DNA from 3 places in the Haloleucobacter albus genome. Region 1 is predicted to be linked to each of the others. Evidence: predicted binding sites of a transcription regulator. Region 1 holds the regulator's gene; each other region holds the start of a gene.
The links. Region 1 encodes PhoB, which activates phosphate uptake and scavenging genes when phosphate is short. Its sites were predicted from a motif close to TGTCATNNANCTGTCAT; they were not measured.
Positions count from the first base shown of each region.

Region 2: a site for PhoB is predicted at 1,392-1,408, ahead of ACT6QH_RS06175 (RNA degradosome polyphosphate kinase). Genes of this name have one in related genera too.
Region 3: a site for PhoB is predicted at 2,143-2,159, ahead of ACT6QH_RS11010 (arsenate reductase/protein-tyrosine-phosphatase family protein). Genes of this name have one in related genera too.

Region 1 is NZ_JBQWAS010000021.1:111,496-114,745, reverse strand. It holds gene pstB (phosphate ABC transporter ATP-binding protein PstB) at 1-572, shown strand, start outside; gene phoU (phosphate signaling complex protein PhoU) at 592-1,308, shown strand; gene phoB (phosphate regulon transcriptional regulator PhoB) at 1,495-2,193, shown strand; gene ACT6QH_RS04990 (DMT family transporter) at 2,251-3,120, opposite strand.
Region 2 is NZ_JBQWAS010000022.1:153,244-156,493, reverse strand. It holds gene ACT6QH_RS06175 (RNA degradosome polyphosphate kinase) at 1-1,331, opposite strand, end outside; gene ACT6QH_RS06170 (P-loop NTPase family protein) at 1,497-2,246, opposite strand; gene ACT6QH_RS06165 (AI-2E family transporter) at 2,256-3,250, opposite strand, start outside.
Region 3 is NZ_JBQWAS010000028.1:224,341-227,590, forward strand. It holds gene ACT6QH_RS11000 (NADPH-dependent FMN reductase) at 1-295, shown strand, start outside; gene ACT6QH_RS11005 (CHAD domain-containing protein) at 426-1,496, opposite strand; gene ACT6QH_RS11010 (arsenate reductase/protein-tyrosine-phosphatase family protein) at 1,600-2,070, opposite strand; gene ACT6QH_RS11015 (multidrug effflux MFS transporter) at 2,225-3,250, opposite strand, start outside.

The DNA of each region.
Region 1 (3,250 bases):
CCGAGGGCCAGGTGATGTTTGACGGCGTGAATATCGTCGGCAAGGAGCTGGATTCCACCGTGGTGCGCTCGCGCATCGGCATGGTGTTCCAGAAGCCCACGCCCTTCCCCATGTCCATCTATGACAATATCGCCTTCGGCGTGCGCCTGCATGAGAAGCTCTCCAAGGCGCAGATGGATGAGCGTGTGGAATGGTGCCTGCGCAAGGCTGCCATCTGGGACGAGACGAAGGATCGCCTCAACACTTCGGCGCTCGGCATGTCCGGCGGTCAGCAGCAGCGTCTGTGCATTGCCCGCACCATTGCGGTGCGCCCGGAAGTGATCCTTCTGGACGAGCCGACCTCCGCGCTTGACCCGATCTCCACCTCGAAGATCGAAGACCTGATCGATGAGCTGAAGCGTGACTTCACCATCGTCATCGTGACCCATAATATGCAGCAGGCCGCGCGCTGTGCTGATAACACCGCCTTCTTCTATCTGGGTGAACTGATCGAAGTGGCGCCTTCGGATGTGATCTTCACGAACCCGAAGGAAATCAAGACGCGCGACTACATCACCGGCCGCTTTGGCTGAGGAGGGAAGGACCGTGGGGATGCCCGATCATATTGTGACCTCGTTCGATGTAGAGCTGAAGGAAATCAGCCGCGCCGTCGTCGAGATGGGCGGCAAGTCGGAGCGGCTGGTGGCCGATTCCGTCAATTCGCTGATCAAGCGCGATGTGACTCTGGCACAGAAGGTCGTGCTGCTTGATGATAGCATTGACCAGATGCAGCGCGATATTGAGGAGAAATCTGTCCTCATTATCGCGAAGCGTCAGCCGGTGGCGGGGGATCTGCGTGAGATCGTGGCTGCCATCCGCATCGCCAATGACATCGAGCGTATTGGCGATCTGGCGAAAAACATTTCCAAGCGTGTGATCGCTATTGAGGGTGAGTATCACCCCCAGAAGCTGGTGCGCGGTGTTGAGCATATCTCAGACCTGGTTCTGGAGCAGCTCAAGGAAGTGTTGGATGCCTATGCGGGGCGCAATGCGGCCAAGGCTGTTGAGGTGTGGGGGCGCGATAGTGATATCGACACCATGTATACCTCACTGTTCCGCGAGCTTCTGACCTATATGATGGAAGATCCGCGTAACATCTCTGTTTGCACGCATCTTCTGTTTTCTGCCAAGAATATTGAACGTATGGGCGACCATGCCACCAATATTGCAGAGATCATCTATTATATGGTCACGGGGCAGGTGCTGCCGGAAAATCGGCCAAAGGCGGATGCTTCCAGCGATACCACGGTGGCTTTTCCCGGAGATTGAGCCTTTCGGGAAAGGGTGCTGTTCCCTTCCGGCCCTGGTCGGAAGGGAAGGGCCTGCCACCTCACGGTAGGCCTTCATATTCTCGGGCGAAACCGGGTGGGCGCTTTTGTGCCCGCCGGGCGCACGGCTTGCAGGCGCAGAGTATTCTGGCCGGTGCCGTTCGCTTTATACAGACAGGTGTGAACAGTGCCGGCGCGTATTCTGATCGTCGAGGACGAGGAGCCCCTCACCCTGCTGCTCCGCTACAATCTGGAAGCGGAAGGCTATAGCGTCGAAAGCGTGGATCGAGGAGACGAAGCGGAAACGCGTTTGCGTGAAAGCGTGCCGGATCTGGTTGTGCTGGATTGGATGCTGCCCGGCCTCTCTGGCATTGAATTATGCCGCCGCCTGCGCAGCCGACCCGAGACGCAGCGTCTGCCTGTCATCATGCTCACGGCACGAGGCGAGGAAACCGAGCGGGTGCGCGGACTTTCCACCGGGGCCGATGATTATGTGGTGAAGCCCTTCTCTGTGCCGGAACTGGTGGCTCGCGTGCGCGCCCTTCTGCGTCGGGCCAAGCCGGAGCATGTTGCCACGCTGTTGCAAGCCGGCGATATCGAGCTGGATCGGGAAACCCATCGTGTTCATCGCGCCGGACGGGAAATCCATCTGGGCCCCACAGAATTCCGGTTGCTGGAATTTCTGATGCAGAGCCCTGGTCGGGTCTTCTCACGCGAGCAACTGCTGGATGGCGTGTGGGGACAGGATGTCTATATCGACGAGCGCACGGTGGATGTGCATGTCGGGCGTTTGCGCAAGGCGATCAATCGTGGTCGACAGTTGGACCCCATCCGTACGGTACGTGGGGCGGGTTACAGCTTCAACGAGATGTTCGCGCGCGGCTGAAGACTGCGGAATAGTGGTGTCGGGGCGGATTTTCTATCACATCGCCCCTCCGTTCTTTCATGCAGGTGAAGAGTGGGAAGGTGCGCTGTAAGTGCGCTGGTTGAGCCAGATGCTGCCCAGAACCAGCCCGGCACCAAGAAGTTGCCATGCGGTGAGGCTCTGTCCCAGAAAGACCCAGCCCAGAAGAACGGCGGTCAGTGGGCTGAGAAAGCCGAGAGATGAGACGACAGGCGCTTCCAGCCGGGCGAGCCCCCGAAACCAGAGCAGGCATGAAAGCGCAGCGCCGGCAAGGCTGAGCCAGCTGATGGCAGCAATGTTCACCCAGGTGAACTCGGGGCGATGGGGTTCAAAGGCAATGGCAAGGGGGATCAGTAGCAGTCCTCCTGCGCTGAGTTGCCAAGCCGTGTAGCTCAGTGACGAGGCCGGAGGCTGCCATCGGCGGGTGAGCACGATGCCCGTCGCCATGGAAGCGGCACTGCCGAGGGCTGCTGCAATGCCCAGCGGGTCCAGTTGTGTTACGGGCGTCAGTACCAGCATGGCTACGCCAGAAATGCCAGCGAAAACGGCCAGTACGGAAAGTGGCCGGATGGGCGCACCAAGCAGCAGATACGCCAGCAGAATGACGATTGGCGGCTGAAAATTGCCGAGCGTTGCCGCCACGCCACCGGGCAGCCGATAGGCAGAGATGAAGAGTAGGGCCCAGAACAGGGAGAAGTTCAGCCCGCCAAGCAGGAAAGCGCGCAACCACCAGATGCCTGATGGCAGTTGGCGGCTCAGCAGTAGCAGGAGCAGCCCTGCTGGCAGCGCCCGCAGAACCGTGATGGTGAGCGGGTAGCCTTCTGGCAAAAACTGTGTGGTGACAATGTAACTGCTGCCCCAGATGATGGGGGCCATGGCGGTGAGCAGCAGGTTTGTCAGGCGGGGCATGGCGTGGTTCCGGGAGGCTGGCGCTGAGCGGTGGAACTGAACAGTGTTGGGAGCGTGGCAGGGGGGCGAATCGGCCGCTGCGACTGCTCGCACCTGATGCGAGACAAGCCTTTATACTCTTTGGCTTATG
Region 2 (3,250 bases), on a different contig from region 1:
CGCGCCTTCAGCTCCACCAGAGCAGTGACGGATTTACCCGCCTCAGCCGCCTCGGCCAGCGCCTTCACGATCGGGCTGTCGGAGGAGGTTCGGTAGAGGGTTTGCTTGATGGCAACAACATTGGGGTCGCGGGCGGCCTGCCGAAGGAACTGAACCACCACATCAAAGGATTCATAAGGGTGGTGAACAAGAATGTCTTTTTCGCGAATTGCGAGAAAGCAGTCTCCTCCGTGGTCCCGGATACGCTCGGGAAATCGGGCATTATAGGCTCGGAACTTCAGGTCCGGCCGATCCACGCCCACCAGCTGCGAAAACTCGTTCAGCGCCAGCACGCCATTGACGACGAAATTCTCGTCATCTTCCACACCCAGTTCACGGGCGACGAAATTGCGCAGCTCTTCCGGCATGGCGGCATCCGCCTCCATGCGGATCACCTCACCATAGCGTCGCTGCTTCAGGGCGGTTTCGAACAGACGGACGAGATCTTCCGCCTCTTCCTCGATCTCCAGATCACTATCACGGATCACGCGGAAGACGCCCTGGCCCTTCACCTCGTAACCGGGGAAGAGCGAAGCGATGAACAGGCCGATCATCTGCTCCAGAGCGATGAAACGCTGTCCCGGCTGCTCGGCCCGGTCCGGCAGGCGGATGAAGCGGTCAACCTTGGCGGGAATGCGGATCAGCGCATTCATGCCGCGCCCGTCGCCCTCACGCACAAGCTGCAATGCCAGCGAGAAACCCAGATTGGGAATGAAGGGGAAGGGATGGGCCGGATCAATCGCCAGAGGCGTCAGAACCGGGAACACCCGATTGAGGAAATAGGTTTCCAGCGCTTCGCGGTCATCTTCGGTGGCATCCGCCCCGGAGACCAGAACCACGCCGGCTTCGGCCAGATCATGACGCAGTTCGCGCCAGCGTTCCTGCTGATCGGAAATAAGCTGCGCCGCGCTGGACAAAATGGTGGAAAGCTGGTCGGAAGGGGTCAACCCATCAGGGCTGCGCGTCTGCACGCCTTCGCGCACCTGCTCCTTCAGGCCCGCCACGCGCACCATGAAGAACTCGTCCAGATTATTGGCCGAGATGGAGAGAAAGCGCAGCTGCTCCAGCAGCGGGTGGTTTCTGTTGGAAGCCTCTTCCAACACCCGCCGGTTGAAGTGCAGCCAGGAAATTTCCCGGTTGATGAAGCGTTCTGGAGAACGCGCCAGTTCAAGAGCCGAGCGGGTCTCGTCATTCACGAAACCGGCTGCCTCTCCCGTACCGAACTCGCGCAGTGCAAGCTCGTTCCTGCCCAGATCCGCCGTGCTCACATTCGCCTCGCTTCCATCGATCATGTCGCGGCACGGTTCATCAACCGGCCCCCGCTTCAGCGGGCGCGACCATGACCTTGTTAGATGACCACTCTATGACGAAAGGGGTTATCCCGCAGCATAGCCCACATGTCGCAACATGAAATACCGCAACGGAAGAACATGGGCGCAAAAAACTTTGCCGCCATGTCATATTTCCTGGTCATATTCCCGTGCGGGCTCATCATCTTCGCCCTCATCTTCATGAACGGCAAGGGCGGGCTGCTCGCGCAGCACCTGTGCGGCAAGGGTACGGGTAACAGGACGACGGGCGGCAAGGGCGGCCTGATCCACCGCCTCCACAATGCGTCGCGCCCCGGCCACAGAACGTTGCATGCGCAACAAAATATAATTTACCGTGGCTTCATCCACAGCCAGTTGCCTGTCCGCGAAAAGCTTCACCAGCAGGGCTCCCAGCAGAGCGTCATCCGCCGGGGCAATAGTGAACAGAGGCACCGCCCGCAGCCGCGAGGCCAGATCCGCTGTAGCCAGCGTGAAACCGGATGGCGGCGTGCGTGATGTCAGCAGAACATAAGCCTGCTGCTCACGCGCCAGGTTCAGCAGATGAAACAGGGCGGCTTCATCAAACCCTCCTGCGGCCAGATCCTCCAGCACCAGAGCACCCGTCTCCAGTGCGGCGGGCACATTCTCCCGCGTCAGTTCGCACGCGGGCAGCACCAACGCATCGGCCTCCTCGGTAAAGATGCTCGCCAGATGGCTCTTGCCCGCCCCTTCCGGCCCGGCAATGCAGACCACACGAGCCGGCCATTGCGGAAAGGCATCAATCAGCGCCAGCGCCGCCATATTGCCGGGGGCCGCGAGAAAATCCTCGCGCCGCAGGGCGGGCGTGGCTGGCAGATGCAGCGCAAGCTGGCGGGAGGGAGCGCGGGCAGCAGCCATGAGAACCTTTCAGCGCCCTTCCTGGCACTGCTCCGGCTCGGATGGCGATTTCGCCTGATCCGTATGGCCGGTATACAGAATAGAGGCACGGTAACGGGTAATGGCGAAACTCACCAGCACGCCGGCTATGGCCGTCAAGGGCACCGCCAGCAGCAGGCCCACAAAACCAAACAGATAGCCGAAGGCAAACAGGGCGAACATCAGCCATACCGGATGCACACCAATGCTGTTGCCCACCAGCTTGGGATAAAGCACATAGCTTTCCAGAACCTGCCCGATCACAAAAATCCCGAAGATCAGGCCGATCATCGACCAGTCCGGGAAGAACTGCACAATCGCCACCCCCATGGCCAGCACAAAGCCGGTGAGCGTGCCCACATAGGGAATGAAGGTGATGGCCCCGGTGATAAGACCGATCAAGAGAGCAAAATTCAGCCCCGAGAGGGTGAGCGAGACCGCATAGAAGCTGCCCAGCAACAGGCACACCATGGCCTGGCCACGCACGAAACCGGCCACCGCCCCATCCATCGCGACAGCAAGGCCACGCACCACCGGGCGATGCGGCAGCGGAACCAGACGGTCCACGAACTTCACCATATTGTCCCAGTCACACAGGATGTAGAACATCACGACCGGGGTCACCACGATGAGCGAAAAGACCGAAACCAGCGCCCGGCCGCCTGTCCACACCGAGGAGAGCAGGCCCAGCAAATAGGAGACGCCCTGCGTCATCAGCTCGGAAATCGTGCGCTGCATGTCCGGCAGGCGATCGCCCACAATATGGCTCAGCCATTCGCGGTTTTCTTCCGTAAACAGCCCTTGCAGGCGCACCACATAGGAGGGCAGCCTGTTCATGAATTCCAGAAGCTGGCTGGCCAGAAGCGGCAGCAGAACCAGCAGAACCAGCACCACAACCAGCAGCATGATGATGACCACCACAAGGGCGGCCAGCATGCGCCGGATGCCGATGCGCTCCATCCGCACCACGACAGGGTTGAGGAAAT
Region 3 (3,250 bases), on a different contig from region 1:
AAACGCGCTGGATGTTGGCTCCCGCCCCTATGGGCACAGCGTTTGGAGCAAGAAGCCCTGCGCCATTGTCAGCGTTTCACCGGGAGGCATGGGCGGGTTCGGCGCAAACCACCATCTGCGCCAGTCTCTGGTGTTTCTGGATATGCCGGTGATGCAACAGCCGGAAGCCTATATCGGCCATGTGAATGATGCGCTGGATGCCGAAGGCAAAGTAAAACAGGACAATATGCGGAGCTTCCTCAAGACCATAATCGACAGTTTCGCCGATTGGACCGAGCGAACCCGCCCGCAATAAGCTCAGGGTTGGCCCGCCAGCTTAAACGGAAAAAACAACATGACGGAAGCCGGTGAAAAAGTATCGGCTTCCATCTTTCAGGCCCAATGATCCAGCTGATATCCGCGAAGACCAGACCAACAGCGCGGGCTTATTCCCGCCCTGTATCCGGCGTTCCATCCGCATCAGGCAAGGGCTTCTCCAGCTCGCCATCACCCGGCTCCGCCGGCAACGCGTCCATCTCCTCCGCCGGCAGCACCTCCATCGCCTCCGCCGGCAGCACATGCCAATCCGCCGCAGTGCGTATGCGCGGCGGGGGTGTCGGTGTGCCCAACGGCTGAATATGCTGGGCAAAACCACGGGAAGAACGACGGAATAGCCGCGCATGCTGCTTGCGCGCCTGCTTCTCCAGCCTCTTCTGCAAGCGCTTCATGGCCCGCTCCAGACGTGCGAGCGTGCCTTCCGGCACATCTGCCCGCACAGCATCCAGCAGAGGGCGCAGGGTTTCAATATCCTGATAAGCTCCCAATGCGTCGCGCAGACGTTGGGCGCGAATGGCCCGCTTTGAGCCCTTGCCACCGAACCACGCCGCCACGAAGCTCATCTGGTAGCGATGCGTCACCACCCGCTTGCGCGCCTCATGCATAGCATGGGGAGCAGCGCGACCTGTCTCCTTGTCCTCTGCGAAATCAGCCTTGCGGGCAGCACGATAAGCCCGCCGCAAACCTGAGACCAGATCCGCCTCAGCCGCTTGCCGGGCCAGCCCCATGGCCAGACGCGCATCGGCATCTTCCAGGAAGATGCGCAGCAATTCCCGCAGGTGATCTGCCTCCTGAGCGTCGTCATGGTCCGCCCCGATGGCCTTCTGCGCCAGGGCGATATCTTCCTCGCGGGCCAGACCGGCCTGTTGCAGCATCTGCAAGGCCTCCTGCGCGGTTGCCCGGTCTCGCGCATGGGCAAGGCCGCGGGCGGCGGCGGCCACTTCATGGCGCGCCTGTCGCGCATCCTGCCCCGGAATGAGCCGCAGCAAGGCACGATATTCCTTCATCGCCTTGCGGGCATCATGCACCATTTCCACCGCATCAGGATCAAGCTGAGCTGCTCGAACTTTATCAAGCACAGCAGTCAGAGCGCACACCAGTGGCGGCGCAGTCACAACAGTGGTGGATTGATCTATCACCCGGCTCTTCTTCCCGTCAGATTTGTTTTTCTTCTTGGACATGCTGCACCCCTTTTTCTGCGGCGGGACACTGCCGGCCCTGTCCATCTTCATCAAACCGCACAAAACAGTACAGAACAAGGCCGCAAGCCGGCCCCTTCACCGTTCAGGCCGCGGCCTGGGCCATACCCGCCCCTTCCAGAGGAGCCAGTTCCAGAATCGCCTGTCGCAGCGCAGGCAGAAGATTGCGATAGGCCAGCCGGCGCGCATGAGCGTCCGCCATCAGCGCCGCATCTTCAAACCGCATGGCCCGCAACCGCAAACGATGCAACCAAGGATGACCTGTTGACACATGGTGCGCCCCCTTGACCAGCGGCACCACGACATCCACCCGTGGCGCACCGGAAAGTGCAAACAATTCCAGAGGCTTGGAAGATAGTCCATCGGCCGGCACGCCGGCCTCATGCAAACATTCCAGCGCCACCACATCTACCGGCGCAGTCTGGCCGGCCGCTGCGCTGAAGGCTCGCAAATTCAGGTTCAGCCGCGCGGAAACATGCATAGCAATGGCTTCAGCCATCAGGCTGATACCGGCATTGTCCCGGCACAGAAAAAGGATGGAATGTCGCCCGATCATGGTTCAAAAGCCTCTCGAAGACATCGGCGCACCTTCGCCCGCTTCGTTCGGCGCGGACCATAGGGCCCTCTCTCAACGGAGAGATGACACTTTGCGACCATTGTGGATGGGCGCCATGTTTTCTTCGCCCCATTCACCTTTCTGGCCGAAAACCTCAATTCATCTGTTGTTTTTCATTCCGACGGAAAGTACCGGCTTCGATTTCATCGCCAGCCGCCCCCACCACGCCCAGCGGATCTGCCGCCAGTTCCAGATCGGTCGCATCCATAAGAGGGCCGGCCGTGGCCGCACCCTCTCCCTCCTGCCCACTGGAAAGCGGGCGCAGCAATCCATAAGCCGCCAGCGCGATCAGGCACATGATGGGCAGCAGGGTCATCAATGCCGCCAACGGGGTTGGAAACAGCAGGGCCGCGAAGGTGCCGCACATGCCGCCGCCAATCTGCATGAAGCCGGTGAGCGCGGAGGCCGCGCCGGCAATATGTGGAAAATTGGCCAGCGCCGCCGTGGTGCAACCGGGCATCAGCATGGCCACCCCGAAGGCCCACAGGGCAATGGCCCCCATCACCGAAAGAACGGAGGGCTCCACCACCCGCAGGCCAACTCCCAGCCCTGCGGCCCCGCACAGCACCAGCACCAGTGCCGGCAGCACAAGCTGCATCGCGCCATATCTGCGCAGCAAACGGCCTGTCACCAGCGTGCCGCCCATGAAGGCTCCGGTCTGCATCAGCATGGCCATGCCGAACTGCACCGGGCTCAGCCCCACCGTGTCGATCAGAACGAAGGGCACCAGAGAGGCCATGGTGTAGATGCCGCCCAGCGTCGCGCCAATCACCAGCCCCGCACGCATGAAGCTACGATCCGCCAGCAACTGCCCATAGCTGCGGATGATTTCCACCGGGCGCATCAGGGCGGCATTCTTGTTGCGATTGGTTTCCGGCACCATCAGCACCAGAACCAGCACCAGAAACAGCCCGTAAAGACACATCAGGGCGAAGATACCATGCCAGCTCACCACCCCCAGCAGCAGCCCCCCAATGGTGGGAGAAACCGCCGGTGCGATAGCCAGCATGGTGCCGACGAGATTCATGATCCGCGCCGAAGCCTGGCCCACATACTGATCGCGCACAATGGCGCGTGATATGGCGATGCCCGCCGCACAACCCACGCCCTGCAACAGCCG